4 regions of the Thauera sp. 27 genome follow, and region 2 is predicted to be linked to each of the others. Evidence: predicted binding sites of a transcription regulator. Region 2 holds the regulator's gene; each other region holds the start of a gene.
The links. Region 2 encodes sigma-54, which starts transcription at its own class of promoters, with help from an activator protein. Its sites were predicted from a motif close to TGGCACGCTTNCTGCTNA; they were not measured.
Positions count from the first base shown of each region.

Region 1: the regulator sigma-54 is predicted to act here: its motif matches at 4,530-4,547, upstream of B447_RS06685 (TorF family putative porin).
Region 3: the regulator sigma-54 is predicted to act here: its motif matches at 4,826-4,843, upstream of flgB (flagellar basal body rod protein FlgB).
Region 4: the regulator sigma-54 is predicted to act here: its motif matches at 2,661-2,678, upstream of cydP (cytochrome oxidase putative small subunit CydP).

Region 1 is NZ_AMXB01000009.1:73,346-80,525, reverse strand. Features, by position in the region: gene B447_RS06705 (ammonium transporter) at 181-1,407, opposite strand; gene glnK (P-II family nitrogen regulator) at 1,525-1,863, opposite strand; gene B447_RS06695 (ammonium transporter) at 1,962-3,311, opposite strand; gene glnK (P-II family nitrogen regulator) at 3,325-3,663, opposite strand; gene B447_RS06685 (TorF family putative porin) at 3,727-4,488, opposite strand; gene B447_RS06680 (accessory factor UbiK family protein) at 4,760-5,017, shown strand; gene B447_RS06675 (YifB family Mg chelatase-like AAA ATPase) at 5,107-6,609, shown strand; gene B447_RS06670 (multidrug effflux MFS transporter) at 6,735-7,180, shown strand, end outside.
Region 2 is NZ_AMXB01000017.1:32,225-39,404, forward strand. Features, by position in the region: gene lptB (LPS export ABC transporter ATP-binding protein) at 1-620, shown strand, start outside; gene B447_RS11030 (RNA polymerase factor sigma-54) at 643-2,109, shown strand; gene hpf (ribosome hibernation-promoting factor, HPF/YfiA family) at 2,127-2,450, shown strand; gene ptsN (PTS IIA-like nitrogen regulatory protein PtsN) at 2,587-3,072, shown strand; gene hprK (HPr(Ser) kinase/phosphatase) at 3,041-3,976, shown strand; gene B447_RS11050 (AsmA family protein) at 3,990-5,843, shown strand; gene ilvA (threonine ammonia-lyase, biosynthetic) at 5,918-7,180, shown strand, end outside.
Region 3 is NZ_AMXB01000042.1:13,941-21,120, forward strand. Features, by position in the region: gene B447_RS18280 (flagellar basal body L-ring protein FlgH) at 1-130, opposite strand, end outside; gene flgG (flagellar basal-body rod protein FlgG) at 141-923, opposite strand; gene flgF (flagellar basal-body rod protein FlgF) at 1,087-1,821, opposite strand; gene flgE (flagellar hook protein FlgE) at 1,865-3,208, opposite strand; gene B447_RS18300 (flagellar hook assembly protein FlgD) at 3,224-3,892, opposite strand; gene flgC (flagellar basal body rod protein FlgC) at 3,931-4,335, opposite strand; gene flgB (flagellar basal body rod protein FlgB) at 4,347-4,751, opposite strand; gene flgA (flagellar basal body P-ring formation chaperone FlgA) at 4,981-5,721, shown strand; gene flgM (flagellar biosynthesis anti-sigma factor FlgM) at 5,822-6,118, shown strand; gene B447_RS18325 (flagella synthesis protein FlgN) at 6,175-6,660, shown strand; gene B447_RS18330 (DNA topoisomerase IV subunit B) at 6,744-7,180, shown strand, end outside.
Region 4 is NZ_AMXB01000002.1:108,223-115,402, reverse strand. Features, by position in the region: gene cydB (cytochrome d ubiquinol oxidase subunit II) at 1-867, opposite strand, end outside; gene B447_RS01440 (cytochrome ubiquinol oxidase subunit I) at 884-2,446, opposite strand; gene cydP (cytochrome oxidase putative small subunit CydP) at 2,436-2,633, opposite strand; gene B447_RS01430 (SulP family inorganic anion transporter) at 2,978-4,720, opposite strand; gene B447_RS01425 (MBL fold metallo-hydrolase) at 4,733-5,593, opposite strand; gene B447_RS01420 (SLAC1 anion channel family protein) at 5,660-6,658, opposite strand; gene B447_RS22470 (hypothetical protein) at 6,655-6,807, opposite strand; gene B447_RS22465 (hypothetical protein) at 6,830-7,078, opposite strand.

The DNA of each region.
Region 1 (7,180 bases), on a different contig from region 2:
GGCTGGCGTCTGCACCACGCCGGGATCTGCCCGCATCGAGGTGTACCTTGCGCATGCCGGGTGTCGCAGCCGGCAACTCGGCGAGTGCAGGGGGAGGAAAAAAGCGGCGCCCCGCAGGGCGCCGCTCGAAACAGGACCGGAGGAGAGCGGTCCCGCAGGTGAAGTGCTCGGCCTTGCGGCTCAACTGCGATAAGCGGACTCCCCGTGCGCCGTGATGTCCAGGCCCTCGCGCTCCTCTTCTTCGGGCACGCGCAGGCCGACCAGGATGTCCGCGATCTTGTAGGCGATGAAGGCGACCACTGCCGACCACACGATGGTGACGATCACGCTCCAGGTCTGGATCCACACCTGGGCGCCCATGGCGAAGTCCTCGCCGCCGGTGCCGCCCAGGGCGGGCGCAGCGAACACGCCGGTGAGAATCGCGCCGACGATGCCGCCCACGCCATGCACGCCAAACACGTCGAGGGCGTCATCGGCACCCAGCATGTGCTTGAGGCCATTGACGCCCCACAGGCAGATGAAGCCGGACAGCGTGCCGATCACGATCGCGCCCATCGGACCCACCGAGCCGCAGGCCGGGGTGATGGCGACCAGGCCGGCGACCGCGCCCGAGGCCGCGCCCAGCATCGAGGGCTTGCCCTTGAGCAGGGCCTCGGCCAGCGACCACGCCAGCACCGCGGCGGCGGTGGCGAACAAGGTGTTGATGAAGGCGAGCGCCGCGCCCGAGGTGGCCTCGAGGTTGGAGCCGGCATTGAAGCCGAACCAGCCCACCCACAGCAGCGAAGCGCCGACCATCGTCAGCGTCAGGCTGTGCGGTGCCATCGATTCGCGACCGAAGCCGATGCGCTTGCCGACCATGTAGGCGCCCACCAGGCCAGCGATACCGGCGTTGATGTGCACCACCGTGCCGCCGGCAAAGTCGAGCGCACCGTCCTCCAGGAGGTAGCCGCCCGGACCCCACACCATGTGGCAGATCGGCAGGTAGCAGAAGGTGAACCAGATCACCGAGAAGATCAGCACCGCCGAGAACTTCATGCGCTCGGCGAAGGCGCCGACGACGAGTGCGCCGGTGATGCCGGCAAAGGTGGCCTGGAAGGCGATGAAAGCGAATTCGGGCAGCTTCACGTTGTCGGTGAAGGTGTCGGCGAGCGAGTCGATGGTGACGCCGGACAGGAAGACCTTGTCGAGCGAGCCGATGAAGGGGGTGCCCTCGGTGAAGGCCAGGCTGTAGCCATAGACGGCGAACAGCAGTGCGTTGAGCGAGAACACGGTCATCACCTGCATCAGCACCGACAGCATGTTCTTTGCGCGCACCAGGCCGCCATAGAACAGCGCCAGGCCGGGCAGGGCCATCATCAGCACGAGAAGCGTCGCGGTCATGATCCAGGCGACATCGCCCTTGTGCACCTCGACGGCGGCTTCGGCCGCCTCCTGGGCGAGGGCGCCGCCGGAGACGGCGGGCAGGCCGACAAGAAGGCTTGCAGACAGCAGCGTATGGATTGTTTTCATTTTGGGTGTGCTCGCTTACAGGGCATCGGTACCGGTCTCGCCGGTGCGGATGCGGATGACCTGCTCGAGATCGAAGACAAAGATCTTGCCGTCGCCGATCTTGCCGGTGGCAGCGGACTTCTCGATGGCTTCCAGAGCCTGGTCGAGCACGTTGTCGTCGACTGCTGCCTCGACCTTCACCTTGGGCAGGAAGTCGACGACGTACTCGGCGCCACGGTAGAGCTCGGTATGGCCCTTCTGGCGGCCGAAACCCTTGACCTCGGTGACGGTGATGCCCTGCACGCCGATGGCCGACAGTGCTTCGCGGACTTCGTCGAGCTTGAAGGGCTTGATGATCGCGGTGATGAACTTCATGGTCTTCTCCGGTGCGCGGGCGGGGCGCCGTAGCGCCCCGCCCTGCGGTTTGCGAGCCGGCAGGCGACGCCTGCCGGGTGAGGCTTGCTGGCTGATGCTTACTTCGTCACGAACTCGGGGTAGGCTTCCTGACCGCACTCGGTGAGGTCGGTGCCTTCGTACTCTTCCTCGGCCGTGACGCGAATACCCATCACCGCCTTGAGCACGCTCCACACGATCAGGCTGCACACGAAGACCCACACGAAGATGGTCAGGGCACCGACGATCTGGCCGATGAAGCTGACATCGCCGTTGGTGACCGGCACCAGCAGCAGACCGAGCAGGCCGCAGCTGCCGTGCACCGAGATGGCACCGACGGGGTCGTCGATCTTGAGCTTGTCGAGGAAGGTGATCGACAGCACCACCAGCACGCCGCCTGCGGCGCCGAACAGGGTTGCCACCAGCGGGGTCGGGGTCGAAGGCTCGGCGGTGATCACCACCAGGCCGGCGAGCGCGCCGTTGAGCAGCATGGTCAAGTCACCCTTGCCGAACATCAGCTTGGAGACGATCAGTGCGGCTACCGCACCACCGGCTGCGGCAGTGTTGGTGTTGAGGAACACCATGGCCACCGAGTTGGCGTTGGCGATGTCGCCCAGCTTCAGCACCGAACCGCCGTTGAAGCCGAACCAGCCCATCCACAGGATGAAGGTGCCGAGCGTGGCCAGCGGCAGGTTGGCGCCGGGGATGGCGCGTACCTCGCCGTTGGGGCCGTACTTGCCCTTGCGGGCGCCGAGCAGCATCACACCGGCGAGCGCGGCAGCCGCACCGGCCATATGCACGATGCCCGAGCCGGCGAAGTCCGAGAAGCCGAGGTCGCCCAGGTTGTACAGGCCGAGGACGTCATTCTCGCCCCAGGTCCAGGAGCCTTCCATCGGGTAGATGAAGCCGGTCATGACGATCGCGAAGGCCAGGAAGGCCCACAGCTTCATGCGTTCGGCAACGGCGCCGGAGACGATCGACATCGCGGTGGCGACGAACACGACCTGGAAGAAGAAGTCGGACGCGCCGGAGTAGATCGAGTCGCCGCCGAAGCCGTCCTCGCGTTCTGCGAAGGCCTGGAAGGCTTCATCGACGAGCTTGTCACCGCCGTCGATACCTGACAGGAAGATGCCGCCGCCATACATGATCGCGTAGCCGCAGATCAGGTACATGATGCAGGAGATGGCGAACAGGGCGACGTTCTTGGTGAGGATCTCGACGGTGTTCTTCGAGCGCACCAGGCCGGCCTCGAGCATCGAAAAACCCGCTGCCATCCACATCACGAGGGCGCCGCACACCAGGAAGTAGAAGGTGTCCATGGCGTACTGCAGCTCGAAGACGTGCTTGAGTACCTCTGATTCGCTGGCCACCGCGGGGCCGGCAAGGCTGGCGGTCGTGGCCACCAGCAGGGGGGTCAGGATTCGCTTCATTGCATGTTCTCCCTTAGAGCGCATCTGTGCCGGACTCGCCGGTGCGGATGCGAATGGCCTGTTCGAGATCGAAGACGAAGATCTTGCCGTCGCCGATCTTGCCGGTGGCGGCGGACTTCTCGATGGCTTCCAGCACCTGGTCGAGGATGTCGTCGGTAACCGCGACCTCGACCTTGACCTTGGGCAGGAAGTCGACGACGTACTCGGCGCCACGGTAGAGCTCGGTGTGGCCCTTCTGGCGGCCGAAGCCCTTGACCTCGGTGACCGTGATGCCTTGCACGCCGATGGCCGAGAGTGCTTCGCGCACTTCGTCGAGCTTGAACGGCTTGATGATGGCAGCGATGAGTTTCATGGGGCTTGCCTCTGTCATGGTTCTCGCAAACGGCCCGGAAGCGGGTGTCCGGGCCGCGAGGGATCAGAATTCCTTCGTGAAGGACAGCACGTAGCGGTCGCCGGCCGCGTTCTTGCCATTGCTGCCGAAGCAGTAGGGCTGACCAAGTGCGCAGCTGCCATTGGCGTCGGAGTCCGAATAGCTGAATGCAACGGTGCCGAAGCCGACGTCCTTGCTGATGCCCAGGCCCCAGTCGGTATAGGTCGCATCGCTGTTCTTGCGGATGCGCTGGTGGCCGACGTGCGCCGACAAGGTCCAGGTCGGGGCGACCTCGTACTCGGCGTTGAGCTCCAGATAGTTGCTGTTGCGGGTCTTCTCGCCATTCGTGCCCGTCCACCCGAACAGGTGCTTGGAGACGGCGTGCGAGTACTTCAGCTCGAGGAACTGCCAGCCCAGCGACAGGTAGACCTCGGTCGAGTCCGGCGACGGCGTGCCGGCGATCTTGTCGCCCGGGTAGTAGTACTGGATCACGCCGACGTCGTAAGACAAGGGGCCTGCTTCGCCCGCATAGCCGACGTAGAGGTCGAGCTCGAGGCTGTTGTTGGTCTTGGCGATGTCGTCGACCCAACCGACGTTCGAGCCCCAGGTGCCGATGTAGAGCCCGCTCTCGTGCGCGTAGTCGAAGCCGCCCTGCAGTGCAGGCTTGCCCTGCGACTGGGTGATGCCGCGGAAGACGTAGTCCGTGGTGATGGTCAGGTTGGCGCTGATGGGGCCGTCGCCGGCATGGGCGACGCCTGCGAAGGGCAGTGCGGCAAGAAGGGCGGTGGTGAGAAGGGACTTGCGCATGATGAACTCCTGAGCGGGTTTCGGGTTTTGACGCTGATCCCAAAGCACGGCGTGTGCCAGCAAATTGAAGTGATTGTTAAATATGAAGTTATCAGGATGATTGGGGGGGCGCAGCCGTTGTTCTGCTGCGCTGCCGCACGGATTCATGCACGAGAATGGCTCGGTATGCACCGACTTGGTGCGTCGAGCCGGGTCGTGACTGCCAGCTTCTGGTGCATCGCGGGCGGCGTGCTAGACTTCGCGCCATTCCTCACGTTTCAGGCAGGCCACCATGAGCACTCCCCGCATCCTTGACGAAATCGGCGCCAAGCTCTCCGAGCTCGCCGCCAACAGCCCGGTTCGCGACATCGAGAAGAACGCCAAGGCGCTCATCGGCAGCGCGTTCGGCAAGCTGGAACTGGTGACGCGGGAGGAGTTCGAGGTGCAGCGCGAGATGCTCGCCCACAGCCGCCAGAAGCTCGCCGAACTTGAACAGCGGGTGGCAGAGCTCGAGCGTCTGCTTGCCGCAGAGGCTGACCGCAGCGTTTGACCACACTCCGGATCGATCTGTCTGGAATAGTTTTTTGTCATTTTTTGCTTCTCCGCTAGACTGGCGCTCCGTCCAGTCCGGAGAACCGCATGTCCCTTGCGCTGGTGCGCAGTCGAGCGCTCGACGGCCTCGAAGCCCACGAGGTCATGGTCGAGGTGCACCTGGCCAACGGCCTGCCGGCATTCAACCTCGTCGGTCTGCCCGATACCGAGGTGCGCGAGGCGCGTGATCGTGTGCGCGCCGCGATCCAGACCTCGCAGTTCGAATTCCCACAACGCCGGATCACCGTCAATCTCGCGCCTGCCGACCTGCCAAAGGAGGGCGGGCGCTTCGATCTCGCCATTGCCGTTGGCATCCTGGCCGCGTCCGGTCAGGTGGCTGATGGGAGCCTTGACGGCATCGAGTTCTGTGGCGAGCTGTCGCTGACCGGCGGCCTGCGCGGGGTGCGTGGCGTGCTGGCGGTGGCGCTGGCCGCAGCACGTGCGCGCCGTAAGCTGGTGCTGCCGGCCGACAATGCTGCCGAGGCCGTGCTCGCCCAGGATGCCTTCGTGCTGGGGGCTGCCAGCCTGCTTGAGGTGTGCGCTCACCTCAATGGCCATACCGTGCTGCAGCGTGCGGCATCACGGCCTCCCGAGACAGCGTTACGCGACGGCATGCCCGACCTCGCCGACGTGCGTGGTCAGTTGCAGGCGCGTCGCGCGCTTGAGGTGGCAGCAGCAGGTGCGCACTCGATCCTGCTTTTCGGCCCGCCCGGCACGGGCAAGTCGATGCTCGCTCAGCGTCTGCCGGGGCTGTTGCCGGTGATGACCGAGGCGGAGGCGGTCGAGAGCGCCGCGCTGTTCTCGCTCGAAGGGAGCTTCGATCCCGCGCGCTGGCGCCAGCGGCCCTTCAGGGCGCCCCACCACACCGCATCGGCTGCCGCGCTCGTTGGCGGTGGGGCGATGCCGCGGCCAGGCGAGATCTCGCTGGCAAACCACGGCGTGCTCTTCCTCGATGAGCTGCCGGAGTTCGATCGCCGTGTGCTCGAGGCTTTGCGCGAGCCGCTCGAGAGCGGCACGGTGACGGTGTCGCGTGCGCGCAAGCGCGCTGAGTTTCCGGCCCGCTTTCAGCTCGTGGCCGCGATGAATCCGTGCCCCTGCGGCTATGCCGGCCATCCGCATCGCGCCTGCGTGTGTACGCCTGAGCAGGTGGCGCGCTATCGCGCGCGCATCTCCGGCCCGCTGCTCGACCGCATCGACCTCAGCGTTGAAGTGCCTGCGATCGCGCACGATGAGCTTGCCAGCGCCAGCCCGGGGGAGGATTCGGCCGCGGTGCGCGCACGCGTGGCGACGGCGCGCTCGCGTCAGTTCGAACGCCAGGGCACGGTCAATGCCCGCCTCGAACCGGGGCAGGTGGAGCGCTGGTGCACACCGGACGCCGCCGGGGCGAGCCTGCTCAAGCAGGCAATGAGCCGCCTCAACCTGTCCGCACGTGCCTATCACCGCATCCTGCGCGTCGCGCGCACGCTCGCCGACCTGGCTGGCCTGGCTCAGCCCGGATCCGCGCAGGTGGCCGAGGCCATCCAGTACCGGCGCAGCGTCGATGGGCGCTGATTGCGGGCGCCCGCCCCCGCACTGGGTTAAGCTGGTGTCCTTGTTCCCGAACCGACCTGGATGCCGTACGCGCACCGCCTCACACGGGCTGTGTGCCTCCTTCCCGCATCCGGCTGACTCCTTCCATGCCTGCCAACGCACTCTGGTTGCCCTGGCTGCTCGCGGCATTGTCCGCGATCGGCCCATTTTCGATCGACACCTACCTGCCTGCCTTTCCGCGGATCGGCGCCGATCTCGAGGCGACAGCGATCCAGGTTCAGCAGACCCTGAGCGCCTACATGCTGGGGCTGGCGGGCATGGTGCTGTGGCACGGTGCGCTGGCCGACCGCTATGGGCGCCGGCATGTGCTGCTCGTGCTGACCGCGGTGTTCGCCCTGGCCTCGATACTGTGTGCCGTCGCGCCCAGCATCGAGTGGCTGTGGCTGGGGCGCGTCCTGCAGGGCGTATGCGGCGGCGCTGGCGTTGTCGTGGGCCGTGCCGTGGTGCGCGATGTTCATGAGGGGGCGCAGGCGCAACGTCTGATGGCGAGGGTGATGCTCATCTTCGCCCTTGCGCCGGCGATCGCGCCTTT
Region 2 (7,180 bases):
TCGGCCCCAACGGCGCCGGCAAGACCACCTGTTTCTACATGATCGTAGGCTTGGTCCGTGCCGACGGCGGCCAGATCAACCTCGACGGCACCGACCTCACCCACCTGCCGATCCACGCCCGTGCGCGTCTGGGCCTGTCCTACCTGCCGCAGGAGATGAGCGTCTTCCGCAAGCTCACCGTGGCCGAAAACATCCGTGCCGTGCTCGAGCTCCAGGGGCTCGAGGCGCACCAGGTGAAGACCCGGCTCGACGAACTGCTGCTCGAGCTTGGCATCAACCACCTGCGCGACAACACCGCCGTCTCACTCTCCGGCGGCGAGCGCCGACGTTGCGAGATCGCGCGCGCACTTGCAACCGACCCGCGCCTGATCCTCCTCGACGAACCCTTCGCAGGGGTCGACCCGATCGCGGTCATCGACATCCAGAAGATCATCCGCTTCCTCAAGGAGCGCGGCATCGGCGTGCTGATCACGGACCACAACGTGCGCGAGACGCTCGGCATCTGCGATCGTGCGTACATCATCAGCGAAGGCCGGGTACTGGCAAGCGGCGAACCGGCCGAGATCATCGACAACGAAAGGGTGCGCCAGGTTTACCTGGGCGAGCATTTCCGCCTGTGAATCCGCGCGCGCGTCGACAGCGATGAAACCAAGCCTCCAGCTCAAGCTCTCCCAGCACCTTACCCTGACGCCGCAGCTGCAGCAGTCGATCAAGCTGCTGCAGCTGTCGACCATCGAGCTGAACCAGGAGATCGAGCGCTTCCTGCTCGAGAACCCGATGCTCGAGCGCAGCGACGGCGACGGTGTCGAGTTCGTACCACCGCTACCACCGGGCAGCCCCCCCGAGCACGAGGCCAGACAGCAACAGGCAAACACCCCCGAGGCGCCAGCCAGCGCTGCGGACAGCGAGGCCGGCGACCATGCCGACCATGGCAGCGCCGACGAAGGCATGGACTGGTCCAATGTCGGCAGCGGCGCATCGAGCCGCAGCGAGGACGACGACGACGTCGATTACCAGGAACTGCAGGCGGCTGGCGTCTCCCTGCGTGAACATCTCGACCAGCAGGTGTCGCTGTCGCCGCTGTCAGACCGCGACCGCGCCCTCGTGCGCTTCATCATCGAAGCCTTGGATGACGACGGCTACCTTCACCAGCCGCTCGATGAGCTCCTCGAACTGCTTCCGGACGACGCCGACGTCGATGTCGATGACCTGAACATCGCGCTGCGCCACGTACAGAACCTCGAGCCCGCAGGCATCGGCGCGCGCAGCCCCAGCGAATGCCTGTCGCTGCAGCTCCGTACCCTGCCGGCTTCGGCGACGCGCACGCTCGCGCTCGAGATCGTCGACAAGCACCTCGAGCTGCTCGCCGAGCGCAACTTCGTCAAGCTCAAGAAGCTGACCGGCTGCGACGACGAAGCCCTGCGCGCCGCCCATGCCCTGATCTGCAGCCTCGACCCCCACCCCGGCTCGCGTTACTCGAACGCCGAGACGCGCTACGTACTGCCGGATGTGGTCGTACGCAAGCTGCGCGGGCGGTGGACGGTCAGCCTGAACCAGGAGGCAATGCCGCGTCTGCGCATCAACCGCCTGTATGCCAGCCTGCTGCAGCAGAACCGCGGCCAGGGTGGCGGCCTGAGCGGACAGTTGCAGGAGGCACGCTGGCTGATCAAGAACGTGCAGCAGCGCTTCGACACCATCCTCCGGGTGTCCCAGGCCATCGTTGACCAGCAGAGGCAGTTCTTCGATCATGGGGAGGTGGCAATGCGGCCACTCACCCTCCGGGAGATCGCGGACCAACTCGAGCTGCACGAGTCCACCGTGTCGCGCGTGACCACGCAGAAGTACATGGCGAGTCCGCGCGGGGTGTTCGAACTCAAGTATTTCTTCGGTAGTCACGTCGCCACCGACACCGGTGGAGCGGCCTCGTCCACGGCGATTCGCGCGCTGATTCGCCAACTGGTCGACGCCGAGGACAGCAAGAAACCGCTGTCCGACGCCAAGATTGCCGAAGTCCTTGGCCAGCAGGGTATCGTGGTCGCACGGCGCACGATCGCCAAGTATCGCGAATCCCTCAATATCCCGCCGGTCAGCCTGCGCAAATCCATCTGACAAAAACAGGAGTCAACATGAATCTCAACATCACCGGGCGCCACGTCGAAGTCACTCCGGCCATTCGCGACTACGTCACCTCCAAGCTTGATCGCGTCATCCGTCACTTCGACAACGTCACCAGTGTCGCGGTGATCCTCTCGGTCGAGAAGCTCAAGCAGAAGGCCGAGGTCACCCTGCACGTGCGCGGCAAGGACATCTTCGTCGAAAGCGATGATGCCGACCTGTACGCGGCCATCGACGCGATGACCGACAAGCTCGACCGCCAGGTGCAGAAGTACAAGCAGAAACTGGCCGACCACAACCACGAGACGATCAAGCACCAGGCCCCCGAAGCCTGACGCTTTCGTTTCAGCCCCACGTCCGGGGTATGGTTATAATGCGCCCGTTTCCAAGACGCGGCGCCAGCATGCCCCGGGACGGCCGGTCGCACCCTGCGACCGGAATGCCTGCGATATTGCGCGAACCCTCCAGCGAATGAGCCTGATATCCCAACTCCTGCCACTGTCCAATGTGGTGGTCGACCTCGACGCGAGCAGCAAGAAGCGCGTCTTCGAGCAGGCGGGCCTGCTGTTCGAAAACAATCAGGGCATCGGGCGCAGCACCGTGTTCGATAGCCTGTTCGCGAGAGAGCGCCTCGGCTCCACTGGCCTCGGCCAGGGCATTGCGATTCCGCACGGGCGCATCAAGGGTCTCAAGGAGGCGGCAGGTGCGTTCCTGCGCCTTGCGAGCCCGGTGCAGTTCGACTCGCCCGATGGCCGCCCGGTGAACATGTTGTTCGTGCTGCTGGTCCCCGAGCAAGCCAACGAGACCCACCTGCAACTGCTCTCCGAGCTGGCTCAGATGTTCAGCGACCGCGGCTTCCGCGAAGCGCTGCAAGCCGCGCCGGATGCAGACCATATCCACCAGATGTTCATGAACTGGGGCGCCGATGCGGCAGACCAGCGTCGCGCGGCTGTATGAGGCGCATCGCGACAACCTGCAGCTGAACCACATCAGCGGCAACCTCGGCGCGAGCCTCGCGGTCGCCGAAGACCGCATGTGGCCGGCCGATCTCGTCGGCCACCTCAACCTCATCCACCCCACACGGCTGCAGGTCATGGGCGCTGCGGAGCTCGAATGGGCGCGCCGCCAGTCAAACGACAAGGTTGCTCACCACCTCAACGAGATCTGCTCCGCGCACCCGCCAGCCCTGATCGTCGCCGACGGCTGCGAAGTTCCCAATATCGTGCATGGGGTTTGCGTGGCACACGACGTCGCACTGTTCAGCGCAGCCCACCCATCGGCAAGCGTGATCGACCAGTTGCGGCTCTACCTGTCGCGCGAGCTGGCGGAGAAGACCTCGCTGCACGGCGTGTTCATGGATGTGCTCGGACTGGGCGTACTGATCACCGGCGACTCGGGTGCAGGCAAATCGGAGCTCGCGCTGGAGCTCATTTCCCGCGGTCACGGCCTGGTGGCCGATGACGTCGTCGAACTGTCGCGCATCGCTCCCACCGTACTCGAGGGGCGCAGCCCCGAGATGCTGCAGGACTTCATCGAAGTGCGCGGCCTGGGCATTCTCAACATCCGCACCATCTTCGGTGAAACGGCGTGCCGCCGGAAGATGCGCCTGCGCCTGATCTGCCACCTCGAGCGCCGCCAGCCGGGCCCCGGCGATCCCAGCCGCCTGCCCTTGCAGCAAGAGGTCCAGGACATCCTGGGCGTTGCAATTGCACGCGTCGTGCTGCCGGTTGCGGCTGGCCGTAACCTGGCCGTTCTGCTCGAGGCGGCGGTGCGCTCGACCATCCTGCAATTGCGTGGCATCGATTCGACCCAGGACTTCATCGAACGCCAGACGCGGGCGATGACGCCGCCGGAAGACTGATGCAGGCGGCGCGATGAGAACGCCGATACGCTATCTGCTGATCACGATCGGCATCCTCATCGCGCTCGTCGCTGCACTTGCCGCCTGGATCGCACTGCGCTTCGACGCCAACGACCACCGCGAGCGCATCGCCGCCGAGTTCATGCGCCACACCGGTCGGTCGCTGCAGATCGATGGCACCCTGAATCTCTCGTTCTATCCATGGCTGGGCATCGAGGCAAGGGATGCCGTCCTTGCCGATGCGCCAGGTTTCGGCGACGCCCCCTTTGCCCGCATTGCCAGGCTGCAGGCCCGCGCACGCCTGTTGCCGCTGCTGCGCGGCGAACTCGACATCGACCGCATCGCCATCGACGGCCTCGCCCTCAAGTTGGTGCGTGCGGCCGACGGGCGTACGAACTGGTCGACGGCGGACGCGGACACTGCGGGGAGCGCGCCAGCCGCAGCGCCCCGGGGCGACACCGCGACGACGGCCGGCGCACTCGCACTCGCGATTGGGGGCATCGACATCCAGGGGGCGAGCGTGTCGTGGACCGATCTCCGCGACAACACCCAGCTGCAACTCACCAAGCTCCAGCTTCAGGCAAGCGAGATCAGGCCGGGAGCACCCTTCCCGCTGCAATCCAGCTTCACGCTGGGCAGCAGCGGGATGAGCGCGACCATGGACATCGCAATCGACTCGCGTGTCCGCATCAGCATCCAGGACGAGGTGGTCGAGCTATCGGACCTGTCGGTGCGCTTCGGCCGTAGCGACGGCATTCGGCCCCGGGGGCAGATCGAAGCGGCGCTGCGCGCAGACGCCGACTCGATCGTGTTCGAACGGCTGCATGCCATCGTCGACGACACCCGGATCGAAGGCCGCGTTGCCGTCACCGAGCCCACGCGCCCCGCAATTCAGTTCGATCTCGACATCGACAACCTCGACCTGGACGCCTACCTGCCCGCCGGCGCACAGGTCGCGCCCGCCCCGGCGGGCGCCGCAACCGCGGCAGCGCGCAACCCCAGCGCGCTCGTCACGCTCGCTGCCGACGGTCGCCTGCGTGTCGGCCGCCTGCGCGCGCACGGCCTGCAGCTGAGCGAGGTCGACCTCGTCCTGCAGGCCGAGGACGGACAGCTCAGGCTCGCCCCACTGTCGGCCTCGCTCTACGGCGGACGCTACAGCGGCAAGGTCGGCATCGATGCGCGCCGCAGCCCGCTTCGGCTCACGCTCGATGAGCGTCTCGAGGACATTCAGCTCGCCCCCTTCCTGCGCGACTTCAGCGGCACGGAAGCACGCATCGCAGGCCGCGCCACGGTGCAGGCCCGCCTGCAGGGCAACGCCGACAGCACCGACAGCCTGCGCCGCAGCATCACCGGCCAGGTGGACCTGCGCATCGTCGATGGCGCGCTGAAGGGCATCAACATCGCCCAGATGATGCGCGAGGCGTCCGCCCGCATACGTGGAACGGCAGCGCCCTCTCCGAGCGGGCGAAACGAGACCGACTTCACGGATCTGAGCGCGACACTTCGCATCGCCAACGGCCAGGTCCGCAATGACGACCTCGCGCTGCGCGCGCCCCTGCTCAGACTCACCGGCGCCGGCAGCGCCAGCCTGATCAACGAGACCATCGACTACCGGCTGCGCGCCAGCGCCGTCGCAACCCTGGCCGGACAAGGCGGTGACGAACTCGCCAGCCTGCGCGGACTCACCATCCCCATCCGCATCAGCGGCCCGTTTGCCGAGCCCAGGTTCGCACTCGACATCGAATCGCTGGTGGCGGACAGCTTGCGCGAACGCGCAGCCGAGCGCATCGATGAGCGCATCCGCGAGCGCGTACCCGAGGGCGTGCAGGACACACTACGCCGCGGCCTTCGCGACCTGCTGCGCTGAACGCTGCCGCCCCTTGCGACCCAGCCGCCGCGGCTGATACCCTCGTCCGCTTTGCAGCAGAATTTCGGCCGCCCATGACCACCCCCTCGGATTACCTGGAACGCATCCTCAACGCGCAGGTGTACGACGTCGCCGTCGAGACCCCGCTTGACCTTGCTGCAAACCTGTCGGCACGCACCCATAACCGCATCTTCCTCAAGCGCGAGGACATGCAGCCCGTGTTCAGCTTCAAGATCCGCGGCGCCTACAACAAGATGGCCAAGCTCTCGCCCCAGGCCCTCAAGCGCGGCGTGATCTGTGCCTCCGCCGGCAACCATGCGCAGGGCGTGGCGCTTTCGGCGGCAAAGCTTGGCGTGCGTGCCGTGATCGTGATGCCGAGCACCACGCCGGCGATCAAGATCGATGCGGTCAAGGCGCGTGGCGGCGAAGTGGTGCTCGCCGGCGAGTCCTATTCCGACGCCTATGCGCATGCGCTCGAACTCGAGAAGAGCGAAAAGCTCACCTTCGTCCACCCCTTTGACGACCCCGACGTAATCGCCGGCCAGGGCACCGTGGGCCTGGAGATCCTGCGCGCGCATTCAAAGCCGATCCACGCGGTATTCTGCTGTGTCGGCGGCGGCGGCCTGATCGCCGGCGTGGCGGCCTACATCAAGCGCCTGCGCCCGGAGACGAAGATCATCGGCGTCGAGGCGGTAGGCGCCGACGCGATGACCCAGTCGCTGGCGGCGGGCAAGCGCGTCACCCTGGAACAGGTCGGCATCTTCGCCGACGGCGCCGCAGTGAAGGAGGTCGGCGCCGAAAACTTCCGCCTGTGCCAGCAATATGTGGACGAGATGATCGTGGTCGATAACGACGCCATCTGTGCCGCGATCAAGGACGTGTTCGAAGACACCCGCTCGATCCTCGAGCCGGCCGGCGCACTCGCGGTCGCAGGCGCAAAGGAATATGCCCGCCGCCACAAGCTGCGCGACAAGAGCCTGGTCGCCGTAGCCTCAGGCGCCAACATGAACTTCGATCGTCTGCGTTTCGTGGCTGAACGCGCCGAACTCGGCGAACAGCGCGAAGCCGTGCTCGCCGTGACGATTCCGGAGAAGCCGGGCTCGTTCAAGAAGTTCATCAGTGTCCTCGGCAACCGCAACATCACCGAGTTCAACTACCGTTACGCCCACCCGCAGCAGGCACACATCTTCGTCGGCGTCACCGTACACAACCGCAACGAGGTTGCGCGCCTGGTCGAGATGCTGGAACGCCACGAACTGCCGGCCATCGATCTCACCGACGACGAACTCGCCAAGACCCATGTGCGCTACATGGTCGGCGGCCGCTCGCCGCAGGCC
Region 3 (7,180 bases), on a different contig from region 2:
GCTGGGCCATGCGCTCGCCGGGGCGCACGCTCATCGGCTGATGCACTGCCGTGGGCGGGACGCTGTCGATGGATGCGCACCCCGACAGCAGTGCAAGGGCCAGGAGTGCGAAGCTGCGGATGACGGACATGGCCGCGCCCTCAAAGCTGGGTCAGCCGACCGAGCATCTGGTCGGATGTCGAGATCGCACGCGAATTGAGCTCGTACGCGCGCTGGGTCACGATCATGCTGACGAGCTCCTCGGCGACGTTGACGTTGGAGGTCTCGACGTAACCCTGGTTGATCACCCCGGCGCCATTGGTCCCGGGTTCGGTCGGCGTCGCCTCGCCGCTCGATGCGGTCTCGTAGAACAGGTTCTCCCCCGCGCTCTGCAAGCCACCGGGGTTGATGAAGGTGGCCACCTGGATCTGCCCCACCGGCTGCGGCTCGACCTGGTCCGGCACGGTAACGGTGACCGTGCCGTCCTTGCCGACAGTGATCGAGCGGGCATTGGCCGGGATCTGGATGGCGTCGAGCAGCGGATAGCCGCTGGCGGTGACGACGTTGCCCTGGTTGTCCAGTTGCAGCGCCCCGTCGCGGGTATAGGCGGTGGAGCCGTCGGGCATCGAGATCTGCAGGAAGCCGTTGCCCTGGATGGCGAGATCGAGCGCCCCCCCGGTCTGTTGCAGGCTGCCCTGGGTGAAGATGCGCTCGGTAGCGACCGGGCGTACGCCGGTACCGATCTGCAGGCCGCTCGAGACCTGGGTCTGCTGCGTGGTCTGCGCGCCGGGCTGGCGGATGGTCTGGTACAACAGGTCCTCGAACACCGCGCGCTGGCGCTTGTAGCCGTTCGTCGACACGTTCGCCAGGTTGTTCGAGATCACATCCAGCGAGGTTTGCTGGGCATCCAGCCCAGTACGGGCGGTCCACAACGAGCGGATCATGATGAAGTCCTCTGTTCTGCCTTGCCGCTGCGGCAAAGGCTGCCGCAGGGTGGCGGCGATTGCCGCAATTTCACGGGATCAGTCTAGCCCTCGGACGGGCCAGGCGATTGCACGATAAGCAACGCAAAAACCGTGCTAATCGCCGCGCCCCGCGGGCAGGACATCAACGCCAGGACAGCACCTGGCTGGCGGCACGGTCATTGGCCTCGGCGTTCTGCAGCATGCGCACCTGCATCTCGAACTGACGCGCCAGCGAGATCATCTGCACCATCTGGTCAGCCACGTTGACATTGCTGCCCTCGAGGTAGCCGCCTGCGACCTGGACATTGGGGTCGACCGGCGCGGCGGCACCGTCGGCGAGGCGGAACAGGCCATCGTCCCCGCGCACGAGATCGGCTTCGGGCGGATTGACCAGCTTGAGCTGGCCGACGAGGTTCACGACCCCGTCGTCGGGGTTGATGGACGAAATCGAGCCGTCACGGCCGATGACGATCTCGGTATCGGGCGGCAACGTCACCGGGCCACCGTCGCCAATCACGGGCAAGCCATCGCGCGTCTGCAACACCCCTGCCGGGCTGAGCGCCAGACTGCCATTGCGGGTATAGGCCTCGCTGCCGTCCGGCTGCTGAACGGCCAGCCAGCCCTTGCCCTCAAGCGCAACGTCGTAGGGCCGTCCGGTATATTGGATCGGCCCCGGAGCGAAGTCGTTGGCGATGCTGGCGTCGACCGCGAACGAGCGCGTGCGGAAGGCCTCGGTCTGGATCTCGACCGCTCTCAGCTTGTGCAGCTGCGAGCGGAAACCGGTCGATGCCGCGTTGGCGATGTTGTTGGACACCGCCGCCTGCTGGTCCATCGTGCCCTTGGCACCGGTCATCGCGGTGTAGATCAGGCGATCCATGTTCGACTCCCTTCGTTCTGTCGGCCGGCAGCCGGATCAGGCATCAGCGCAGATTCACCAGCGTCTGCAGGATCTGGTCCTGGGTGCGGATCGATTGCGCGTTGGCCTGGTAGTTACGTTGCTGGATGATCATCTGCACCAGTTCCTGGGTCAGATCGACGTTGGATTCCTCGACCTGACCGGCCGAGATCACGCCATTGAGCCCGTTGCCCGGCTCGCCGCGGGCAAAGCCGCCGGACTCCGGGGTTTCGACCCAGTAGTTGTTGCCGATGGGCGACAAGCCGTTGTTGTTGCGCACGGTCGTCAGGTTGACGATCGCCATGTCCTTGGTGATGCCGTTGGTGTAGCGCGCCTGTATGACGCCGTTGCGGCTGATCGCCAGGCCGGCGATCTCGCCCGGAGCCGAGCCGTTCTGGGTAAGCTCACGCGGGGTCGACTTGCCGCCGAACTGGGTGATCGAGTTCATCGCCAGTTCGATCACGCTCGGCGCGATCGCATCGCTGCCGAGCGTGGCGCTGAACACCGAGCCGTTCAGGGGCGGCGTGACCCCAGGAGCCGTCACCTGGGGCGTCACGCTGGCGATGCGGCCAAGGCCATCGAAGCCAAGGCGCGAGTTGTAGGTGAGCGAGGCCGTGTCGTTGTCGGCAACGGTGTACAGGTCCCACTCACTGTAGGTCGGCGGCACGGTCGCGGCATCGACGACATCGGTGCGGCGCACGAAGTAGAACGATAGCGAGTGCTCCTTGCCGAGCGAGTCGAAGATCTTGAGCGCGGTCGAATAGGTGTAGGTGCTGTCGTCGTTCGGGTTCGGCGGAACACTCCCTGGCAGGGCCGGCGGGGCGGGGTCGGGGATCGTCGGCGCATCCGCACTCAGGTTCAGGCTCAGGCCCACCTCCGAGGTGGCAGCCGCACCGACGCCGGTCGACGGGATCACCATCGTGCGGAACGAATCCGCGGTGACCGAGGCGGGAGCACGCACGTCACCCGAGATGGGGTCCACGACCTGGTAGCCCATCAGCCGGTCACCGAGCGCCGTGATGATGTAACCCTGCTTGTCGATGTTGAACTGGCCGTTGCGCGTCAGCGCATAGCCGCCGTTCTGCAGTTCGACCTCGAAGAAGCCGTTGCCGTTGATCGCCATGTCCAGCGGATTGCTGGTGGTGGTGATGTTGCCCTGGTTGAAGGTCTGCCGCACCGCCTGTACCGCACTGCCGATGCCGATCTGCACCTTGGACACCGCACCGGTGAGCGAGGACGCATAGGCGTCGGCAAACACCGTACCGGAGTTCTTGAAGCCCACCGTGCTGGCGTTGGCGACGTTGTTGGAGATGACGTCAAGCGCTTTGGAGGAGGAGTTCAGGCCACTGAGGCCCTGCTGAAATGCCATGGTCGCTGCTCCGGATCAGAGGATCTGCTTGATGTCCGCAACCTTGAACACGCCAAGGTCACCTACCTGGAGGTCCGTGCCGCTGTTGCCGCGCACGATGCTGGTGACCGGACCGAACTGCAGCGTGCGCCCGCCGACCGCCTCGTTGCCCAGCGTCGCCGACAGCGACAGGGTGTAGATGCCGTCGGCAGCGCGCGAACCGTCATCGGCCGAGCCATCCCAGACGAAATTGTGACTGCCAGCGGCAACCGCGTCGAAATCCATCTGCTTCACCGCGAGCCCGGCGCTGTCACGCACCGTCAGCGTGACGCGGTCGGCCGGGCCGTCGATCTCGAAGCCGCCCACGGCCCCGGCCTCGGTGAGGGCCAGGCTGCGGCCTTCGACCAGCACCCCGCGACCAAGCAGCGCCGCCGCATTGAGCCCCTCCGACGACGCCCGGGAATCGAAGAAGGACTGCACCAGCTTGTTCAGCCGCTCGATGCCATCGACCGTGCTCATCTGCGCGAGCTGGGAGGTCATCTCCGCGTTCTCCATCGGGTTCATCGGATCCTGGTTCCTCAGCTGCGTCGTCAACAGCTTGAGGAAGCGGCCCTGCTGGTCTTCCTGGGGCTTCTGGACGGGCTCGCTGCGGGCCAGGCTGGCCAGCACGCTGTTTGCAGTCTGGTTGTTCGAGACGGTGGTCATGGTGTGCTCCTGCTAGCGGCATCGTTTGCCGGACGGGCTTACTGTCCGATCTGCAGTGTCCTCTGGAGCAAGGTCCGTGCCGTGTTCATGATCTCGGCGTTGTTCTGGTACGAGCGTGACGCGGAAATCATGTTCACCATTTCCTCGGCGACGTTGACGTTGGGCATCTCGACGTAGCCCTCCGCGTTTGCCGCCGGGTTGTTGGGCTCGTACACGAGCCGCATCGGCGCTGCACTGTCGACGATCTGCGTGACCTGGACGCCGATCGCGCCGGGTCCGGCGACCGGACGGGCGGCGAACACCACCTGCTTGGCGCGATAGGGTTCGCCGGTCTCGGTCGTGACGCTGTCGGCGTTGGCGAGGTTGGACGCCGTGGTGTTGAGGCGCATCGACTGCGCGTTGAGCGCAGAACCTGCGATCTGGAAGACGTTGAGCATGCTCATGGCTGGACTCCTTACTGACCGGTGAGCGCGGTGTTGAGCGAACGCAGCATGCCGTTGATGAAGGTCACGCTCGCCTCGTAGCGCAGCGCATTCTCGGCAAACGCGGCACGCTCGATGTCCATGTTCACCGTGTTGCCATCGACCGAGGACTGCAGCTCGGTACGGTACTTGGCGTAGTTCTCTGCGCTCGCGGAGGCACCACCCGTGATGTGTCCGACATGCGTGGTCTGGAGCGCGACACCGCTGCTCGCGGCAGTCATCGCCCCTTGCAGGGCGCTCTTGAAGTCGATGTCGCGCGCCTTGAAGTGCGGCGTATCAGCGTTGGCGATATTGGAGGCGAGCAACTCCTGCCGGTACGCCTGCAGGTTCAGCGCGGTCTGGTGGAAACGGAACTGGTTGTCGACTAGGGTCTTCATCGCATGGCCTCGGGAACGGGCTGCACCATCGCGGCACGGGGGAATGCGGCATGGCGGGCTTCCATGAACCCGTGGTCGCAGCTTTCATGCCAGCCATGTTACGAGGCATGGCGGGCCTCCACTCTCGCGATAAGACCGCGGAAAGCAGCCCTTCTTTGCCGCTTGCCCGCGCATCGCGGCAAAAGCTGCCGCCTTGCCCTGTTCCTCTGAGCGTGCTGCAATCCCACCCATGAACACGTCCGCGACCTCTTTCCCTCGCGCCCGCCCGGGCACGCCGGGACGCGGCCCCAGCCGCTGCATCGGCGCCCTGCTCGCCAGTACGATCGTGGCGACGGCCGCCTCCGCCCACCAGCCCTCGGAGCCGATCGAGCACGCGGTGCAGGCGTTTCTGGAGCACGAGGTCCAGGGCATGCCCGGCGACATCCGTATCGGCGTAAACCGCTTCGACCCGACAAACCGGCTGCCGGCCTGCGCCAGCATCGCCCCCTTCCTGCCGCCAGGGGTGCGCCCGTGGGGTGCGATCAGCGTGGGTATCCGCTGCGACGCGCCGATGCCGTGGACCGCCTACGTTCAGGCACGGGTGCAGGTGTTCGGCCCTTACCTCGTCGCTGCACGGGCCTTGCGCTCATCGGAGCGCCTCGACGCTGTCGATGTAGAAGTCCGCGAGGGTGAACTGAGCGCCCTTCCAGACAACGTCCTTTCGGCGCCGGAGCAGGCCGTGGGTCACATCACCCGCTTTGCGGTAGCCGAAGGCATGCCGCTGCGCGCAAGCGTGCTCCGGCAAGCCAACGCGGTCAGCCGCGGCCGCCCCGTACAGGTGTACACTCAGGGCGAAGGCTTCACCGTCTCCGGCGAAGGACAGGCACTCAACGACGCAGCGCCCGGAGAACGCGTCCGCGTACGCCTGCCTGGCGGACAGATCGTCCACGGCGTGGCGCGTGCCGACGGCGGTGTCATGCTGGGTTTTTGATACGGCGAGGGCACACGCTTCGACATAGCGGATAATTCGCTAAAGTTTAGCGAAGGGGTGCCGTAGACCCTTTCGACTCATAGTGTTCCTGGAAACCATCATGAAGATCGAAAGCTCGGGCAAGGCCTACGTCCCCACGCCCGCACAGGACAACCGCGCGCCAGCTGCGCGTGCGAAGACCGAAGCACAGAGCAGCGCCGAAAGCGTCCAGATCTCGCCGATGGCCTCGCTCATGCGCAAGGCCGAAAGCACGATCTCCGGTACGCCCGAGGTCAACATGCAGCGCGTCGACGAGATCCGCCAGGCCATCTCCGAGGGCCGCTTCAAGGTCGACGCCAGCCGGATTGCCGACGGGCTCCTCGACAGCGTCAGGGAAATGCTGGGTTCGCGCGGCTAAGCCAGGAGCGTTAAGATTCGCGCACGCGAACTTCCTGCCCACGCCGGCCCGACCCCATGCAGACTACCGCCCAACCGCCAGCAGAACTCCAGCGCATCGCCCTCCTGGTCGAGGCCGAACTGCTCCAGCTGGGTGAGTTCCTCGCCCTGCTCGACCGCGAGGAGGCCGTGCTGATCAAAGGCGACACCGACGCCCTGCTGGCCATCGCCAACGAGAAGAACGAGCGCTATCGACAGCTGCAGCGGCTCACCGATGAACGCAGCCGCCTTCTGGGGGGTGCCGCGCTGACCAGCGCCGACGCGGCCATGCGCACGCTTTTCGGCAACCTGCCGCGCGTGCTGGTGCGCTGGGACGAACTGGTCAGCGCAGCCCGCCAGGCCCGCGACCGCAACGCGCTCAACGGCAAGCTGATCCTCGAACGCATGGCCGGCAACCAGGCCGCCCTGTCCATCCTGCTGTCAGCCGCCAACCACCCGCAACTGTACGACGCCGACGGCCTCTCCAAGCCTACCGGCGGCGGCCGCATGCTCGGTAGTGCCTGAATCTTTATCCAGTCCTGCAGTCTCATCAGCCACGCGCTCTCTGCTATCCTTGCGCCCTTCGTGACACCGAACGGGCGCGCAGCATGGCTGGCAAGCAAGACACTCCAAAGCAGTACGACGAATCGTCCTTCCGAGTCCTGAAGGGGCTGGAGCCGGTGCGCGAACGCCCCGGCATGTACACCCGTACCGACAGCCCGGCGCACATCATCCAGGAAGTGATCGACAACGCCGCCGACGAGGCGCTCGCCGGCTTTGCGAAAAGGATCCAGGTCACCCTGCACCTCGACGGCTCCATCACCGTCGCCGATGACGGCCGCGGCATTCCGGTCGGCCTTCATCCCGAAGAAGGGGTGCCGGTAGTGGTGCTGGCCTACACCCGGCTGCACGCTGGCGGCAAGTTCGACAAGCGCGAGGGCAACTCGGCCTACGCCTTCTCGGGCGGCCTGCACGGCGTCGGCGTGTCGGTGACCAATGCGCTGTCGACCCGCATCGAAGTCGAGGTGAAGCGCGACGGCAAGAT
Region 4 (7,180 bases), on a different contig from region 2:
GGTGCGCCCCTTCCAGACCAGCAACAGCGCGGCAATGCCGCCGGCGTAGCCCAGCGCCGGCACCAGCACCGTCAGCGGCGCCTTGGCGTAATTGGCCAGCCAGGCGCCGGGCTGCAGTTCGACTGTCTTGGCGAGTGGGTTGGGCAGCGCCGCGGTGTCCACCGCCGAGGTGATGGCGTAGCCGAAGCTGCCGTTGGCGATCCATAGCCCGGCGGCGGTGAAGCCCACCAGCATCAGCACGCCGAAAACCAGCGCGGCGGTTATCGAACGGCGCTGGATGTCGCCCTCGGTACGGTGCGCAAGATAGATCGCGCCGTGGAAGGTGATCATCGCCGTGCTCACCACGCCGGCGAGCAGCGCAAAGGGGTTGAGCAGGCCCCAGAAACTGCCGGTGTAGTGGGATACCAGGGTGTCGTCGAAGTGGAAGGGCACGCCTTGCAGCAGGTTGCCGAAGGCGACGCCGAAGATCAGCGGCGGCACTGCACCGCCGATGAAGAGCCCCCAGTCCCAGGTGCTGCGCCAGGCGGCGTTGTGGATCTTGCTGCGGTAGTCGAAGCCCACCGGGCGGAAGAAGAGCGCCCACAGCACCGCGAGCATCGCCCAGTAGAAGCCCGAGAAGGCTGTGGCATAGACGATCGGCCAGGCGGCGAAGATGGCACCGCCGCCGGTGATGAACCACACCTGGTTGCCGTCCCAGTGCGGGCCGACGGTGTTGATGATGACGCGGCGCTCCTCGTCGTTCTGGCCGACGAAGGGCAGCAGCGTGCCCACGCCCATGTCGTGGCCGTCCATGATGGCGAAGCCGACGAGCAGCACGCCCACCAGCAGCCACCAGATGAGTTTCAGGGTCGGGTAGTCGAGGATCATGATGTGCGCTCCGGGATCAGGCGTGGGCGTGCTGGGTTTCGTTCATGTAGCGGCCGGTACCCAGGCTGCCGGGGCCCTGGCGGGCGAACTTGATCATCAGAACCATCTCGACGATCAGCAGCAGGGTGTAGAAACCGACGAAGCCGGCGAGCGAGCCGTACAGGCTTTCCACCGTCAGCGTGGACACCGAGAGGTGGGTGGGCAGCACGCCGTAGATGGTCCACGGCTGGCGGCCGTACTCGGCCACGAACCAGCCCATCTCGCAGGCCAGCCACGGCATCGGCAGGAACCACAGCGCCCACTTGAGCAGCCACGGCCGCTGGGCGAAGTCGCCCTTGATCGAGTACCACAGCGCCAGGCCGAACAGCGCCAGCATCGCGAAGCCCAACGCCACCATGATGCGGAAGGTCCAGAACAGCGGCGCCACCTTGGGCAGGGTGTCGCGTGCGGCGCGGTCGATCAGCTCGGGGGTGACGTCGTCCATCGACACCACGTACTTCTTCAGCAACAGGCCGAAGCCAAGGTCGTCCTTGACCTTGTCGAAGGCCTCGCGCAGCGCCACGTCCTGCGGGCTCTTGCGCAAGGCCTCGAGCAGCTTCACCGCCTCCACGCCCACCGTCACGCGTTCGCGGTTCAGGGCGTAGATCTGGTTGAGGCCGGGCAGCGCCTTGTCGAGCGAGCGCGTGCCGATCAGGCCCATCACCCAGGGGATGTGGATCGCGAAGTCGTTCTTCATCTCGGCTTCGTTGGGCACGGCGATGACGTTGAAGCTGGCCGGCGCGGGCTCGGTCTCCCACATCGCCTCCATCGCGGCGAGCTTGGTCTGCTGCGCTTCGCCCAGGGCGTAGCCGGATTCGTCGCCGAGCACGATCACCGAGCAGATCGAGGCGAAGCCGAAGGCCGCCGCGATGCGGAACGAGCGCTTGGCGAACTCCACGTCGCGCCCGCGCAGCAGGTACCAGGCCGAGATCGACAGCACGAACATGGCGCCGGTCACGTAGCCCGCCGACACCGTATGCACGAACTTGCCCTGTGCCACCGGGTTGAACACCACCGCCCAGAAGTCGGTGAGCTCCATGCGCATCGTCTCGTAACTGAACTCGGAACCCACCGGGTTCTGCATCCAGCCGTTGGCGATCAGGATCCACAGCGCCGACAGGTTGGTGCCCACCGCCATCAGGATCGTCACCAGCAGGTGCTGCTGGCGCGACAGGCGGTCCCAGCCGAAGAAGAACAGGCCGATGAAGGTCGACTCGAGGAAGAAGGCCATCAGTCCCTCGATTGCCAGCGGTGCGCCGAAGATGTCGCCCACGTAGTGCGAGTAGTAGGCCCAGTTGGTGCCGAACTGGAACTCCAGCGTGATGCCGGTGGTGACGCCCAGTGCGAAGTTGATGCCGAAGAGCTTGCCCCAGAAGCGGGTCATGTCCTTGTAGATCGTCTTGCCGGTCATGACATAGACGCTTTCCATGATGACCAGCATCCACACCATGCCGAGCGTGAGCGGCACGAAGAGGAAGTGGTACATCGCCGTGGCTGCGAACTGCAGCCGCGACAGGTCGACGAGTTGCTCACTGACCATGGGTTTCTCCTGGAGGTGGTCGATGCGATGGCGGAGTTGAGCGGGAAACCTGTGCGGCCATGGTCGAGCTGTCGACCGATACGCGTGCGTCGCGGATGAAGGCCCACCACAGCGCCGTGATCAGCGCGAGCTTGATCAGTACGACGACGACGAGATGGCGCAGCAGGCCTTGATCTGGCAGGTTCATGCGGAACTCCCTTTGATAAGGGGGTGCTTATCAAGTCCCGTGCCAGCGTCGCCGAATGGGCTGAATTTGAGTTGAATCAAGGCACTTGCGGGTAGAGCCCTTGCTCAGGGGAGAGGGCTGTCACTGCTGCTGTCTGCAGATGTGGCAGTTCGTGCACCCTTGAAGTGTCAAGGTGGCAGCGATGGAAGGTTGTGCGCCAGAGCGCGGCGTCACGGAACGCTGTCAGCACTTGTGCCGGCTCGCGGGGCGTGGAGAAGCCCGCAGTGGCGCACGATCACGCGCGCGACGCCAGCTAGGCGGACGCAGGCCGCAGTGGCTGCGTCAAGGCCTGCATTGCGCCCGCGTCAGTGGGCGCTGCAACAGTTTCTGGCGAGGGTGTTGAAGGCTTCGGCCTGGGTCATGAAGATGCGGCCCGACAGCCACGCTGTCACTCCGGTCCGGTCCAGGCGGTCCCGCACCGGACCTTTCAGTTCCGAGAAATGCAGCTGCAGGCCCTTGGCGCGCAGTTCGCGATCTAGCTGCATCAGGACCTCTAGGCCGGTGAGGTCGATGCCATTGACCCCGCTCATCATCAGCACCACGTGGCGTAGGTTCGGGCGGCGCGCCAGGGCAGACGACAGCGTCTCGGAGATCCAGCGTGAGTTGGTGAACACCAGACTCTCATCGACCCGGATCGACAGGACCTCGGGCAGCGTCTCTACCTCGAAGCGATTGACGTTGCGGAATACGTCGGTGCCGGCCAGGCGCCCGACCTCGGTCCAGTGGGGGCGGGCGGTGCGCTGCAGCAGCAGGCCGATGGCGCCAACCACACCGGCGAGCAAAGCCTCCTCCACGCCCACCGTCAGTGTCAGCACCGCCACCATCAGCATCAGGGCGAACTCGGTGCGCGAGTAGCGCCATGCCAGCACGAAGGGCGCGAAATCCACCAGCGACAGCACGGCAATGACGATGGTCGCCGCGAGCACCGCGCGCGGCAGGTAGTGCAGCACGTCGCCCAGCAGCGCGATCGCCAGCGCGAGGAAGAGCGCGGTCCACACGCCGGCCATGCGCGTGCGCGCGCCGGCGTCGAAGTTGACGATGCTGCGCGCGAAGCCGCCGGTAACCGGCATGCCGCCGGACACGCTGGCCGCGGCGTTGGCCGCCGCCAGGCCGAAGAGTTCGCGCCGGGGCGACACCTTCTCGCCGCGGCGTGCGCCGAGGGCCTCGGCGACGGCGAGGCTCTCGACATACGCCACCAGTCCCAGGAGCACCGCAGGGGCAAGCAGCTCCCGCCACACCGGCAACGGCGCCGTCCACGGCATCGGGAATACCAGCCCCTCGCCAAGGCTGACGGCGCCGGACAGGGCGACCCCCTCGTTCAACCGCGGGAAGCCGGCGACCCAGGCGATCGAAGCCGCGACCACGACGATGGGCGCGGTACGCGCCAGCAGCTGGGCGGTCCGGGGCCTGAAACCCAGGCCTTGCAGCACGGGGCTGCCGTGCCGGCGCAGGGCCCACAGCATCGCCAGCGCCAGCAGGCCGATGAGTGCGGTGGTCATATGGGGCAGTGGATGACTGGCGTCCGCGAGCGACTGCCACAGTGCGAGCACCGTGCTGCCGCCGGCCTGCACCCCCAGCAGTGCGGGGAGCTGGCCGATCGCGATCACCAGCGCGGCACCGGTGATGAAGCCGTGCAGCACCGGCGTGCCGAGCAGCGCCGCCAGCGTCTCGAGGCGGAACAGCGCGGCGATGAGAAACACCGCCGCCATCTCCAGCGCCAGTACCAGTGCCGCCAGGTGCGGCGTGATCTGATGCGCGGCGGCGACGCCGCCGACCGCCTGCGCCGTCATCATCGCCAGCACCGCCACCGGCCCCACGGCGAGGCTGCTGCTGGAGCCGAAGGCGGCGTAGGCGACGATCGGCAGCAGGCTCGCCATCACGCCGACCACCGGCGGCAGGCCGGCAAGCATGGCGTAGGCCAGGCTCTGCGGTACCAGCAGGATGGTGACGATCACTGCCGCGATCAGGTCGTCGCTGAGTGCACCGAGCCGGTAGTCGTGCCAGCGCGCGAGCAGGGTGCGGGGGGCGGCGGCCGTCGTCGTGGGCATGGGATGGCGTGCCTAAAGCAGATCGATCGGTATCTTCAGGTAATGCACGCCGTTGTCCTCGGCTGGTGGCAGCTTGCCCGCACGCACATTGACCTGGATCGCCGGCAGGAGCAGCGTCGGCATGGCCAGCGTACGGTCGCGCGCGGTGCGCATGGCGACGAAGTCGGCCTCGGTCACGCCGTCATGGACGTGAATGTTCTTCGCCCTCTGCTCTGCGACCGTTGTTTCCCACACCGGGGCGCGGTCGTCGGGCGGATAGTCGTGGCACAGGTGCAGCCGCGTCTCGGGTGGCAGCGAGAGCACCTTGCGGATCGAGCGGAACAGCGTGGCTGCATCTCCGCCGGGGAAGTCGCAGCGCGCGGTGCCGTAGTCGGGCATGAACAGGGTGTCGCCGACGAAGGCGTCCGGTCCGACGATGTAGGTGAGGCAGGCCGGCGTATGGCCAGGGGTGTGCATCACCTCGACGTCCAGCTCACCAATGCGGAAGCGCTCGCCGTCCTCGAACAGGTGGTCGAACTCGGCGCCGTAGGTGTTCATGTCCTTGGCGTTGAAGATGTCCTTGAATACGCCCTGCACCTGGCGGATATGCGCGCCGATGCCGATCTTGCCGCCGAGCTGCTGCTTGAGGTAAGGCGCGGCAGACAGGTGGTCGGCGTGGGCGTGGGTCTCGAGCAGCCAGTCTACCGTCAGACCGGTCTCGCGTACGTAAGCGATGGCCTTGTCGGCGGAGGTGCGCGATGTGCGCCCGGACTTGGGGTCGTAGTCCAGTACGCTGTCGATGATTGCCGCGCGGCGGCTAGCCGGGTCAGAGGCGATATGCGTTACGGTGAAGGTGGCCGGATCGAAAAAGGATTGGATGTCAGCACGTTGCATGGCCAAACCTCCATGTTGAAGTGTTGAGAATGCGCTCATCGCGCAGGATGCGCTCGTGTCGCACGTCTATTCCGGCAAGCAGATCTTGCCATGGTGAGCCGCAGCCAAGGTCTTCCATGCGAGCAGCGCTACGACCCCACTGAGCACCGCGAGCATCAGCCAGGAAAGCCCCGCGTAGAAAGGCAGTCCGCTGCGCGCACTCATCTCGAAGGTGGCGATCGTCATCGCCGCCAGCGGGAAGGAGTAGGCCCACGCCGAGATAAAGAAGGGCAGGCGGAAGAAGCGCACGGCGTTACTGGCCAGCAGCAGGGTCAGGAACAGCGCGGTGAAGTAGAGCACGCGGGCAAAGGCGTCGACCTGGCCGGTAAGTGCGACATAGGCCAGGAAGCCGACCGAAGGCGGTGCGATCAGGATGAAGAGCGTGGGGGTAAGGCGCGCGGGCAGCGGTTCGTGGAAGAACAGCCGGTACAGCACGATCGTCATCAGCACCAGCCAGAACACCAGCCCGATGCTGAAGAAGAACCAGCTGATGTCCGCCGGCGCGAAGCGCACGCCGGCGATCGGCACGATGATGTTGCCCACCACGGGGATGAACCAGGCCGGGTTGGCGTGCTTGATGTCGTAGTGGGTGTGGTGGATCCAGCTGCTCATGGCGAACAGTGTGAACATGAGATGCACCGCGGCGCCGATGCCCCACATCCACGGCGCGACGGTCGGGGCGTCCTGCGCCCAGGCGATCGACAGCAGCAGCAGGCCGATGGAGATGGCGGGGAAGAAGTTCAGACGCACTGGATGGGCGCGATCGGCCTTCACCGCCTCGGGGTGGCGCAGCAGCTTGGCTCCGTACATCACGAGCAGGAACAGGTACAGCGCGCTCGCCAGCCAGCGCAGCGCGACGCCGATCTCGATCGGCATGCCACCGATGTGATGGGCCTTGAGCCAGGCAATGGTGAGGCCCGCCATGCCCATTACGGTGGAGAACAGGGCGACCGGGAAATGTGCGAGCCGTCCGCCATGCGCGTCGTGCGCAGCGGCGGGCGTAGTGGAGGAGGCGGGGGCGTTCATCGTTCTTCCTTGCAGTGATACAGCCCCACGCGCAGGCCTCCGCGATCATGCTGGATTCCGGTCAGGCTGACTTCAAGCGCGGACGCTTGCGCCAGCACCGTGGTGGCGGTTGTGGCAGAGAGAAGGAATGCGAGCAGATAAGAGCTCATGGCGTGGGGCATCCGTTGATGATCAAGTGCGATGAATCGTCAGAAACCAATGACCTTGCGGTTCGGCTCCAGCAGTGCGGCGCCCATGTCGGCCGGCTTGGCCGGGGGTCATCGGGCTCTGGGCGTTGAGGACAACGGTGACTGCGGGCTTGTCGGCCACCTCGGCGGTCTTGGGCGGGGAGACGACCGCATCCTTGCCCGGGCACCAGTTCTCGGCTGTGGCGACACCGTGCGTTGTACGGACGCTGAATGCAGGGGCCGGTACGTTCAGGCGGGGAAAGCTGAATTGCCGTGTGTTTTCGATGATCGTGCTCCTAGGGAGACGGGAGTGTCTTTCGATAGCTATAACATTAGAGCGCTCTAATATTTATGG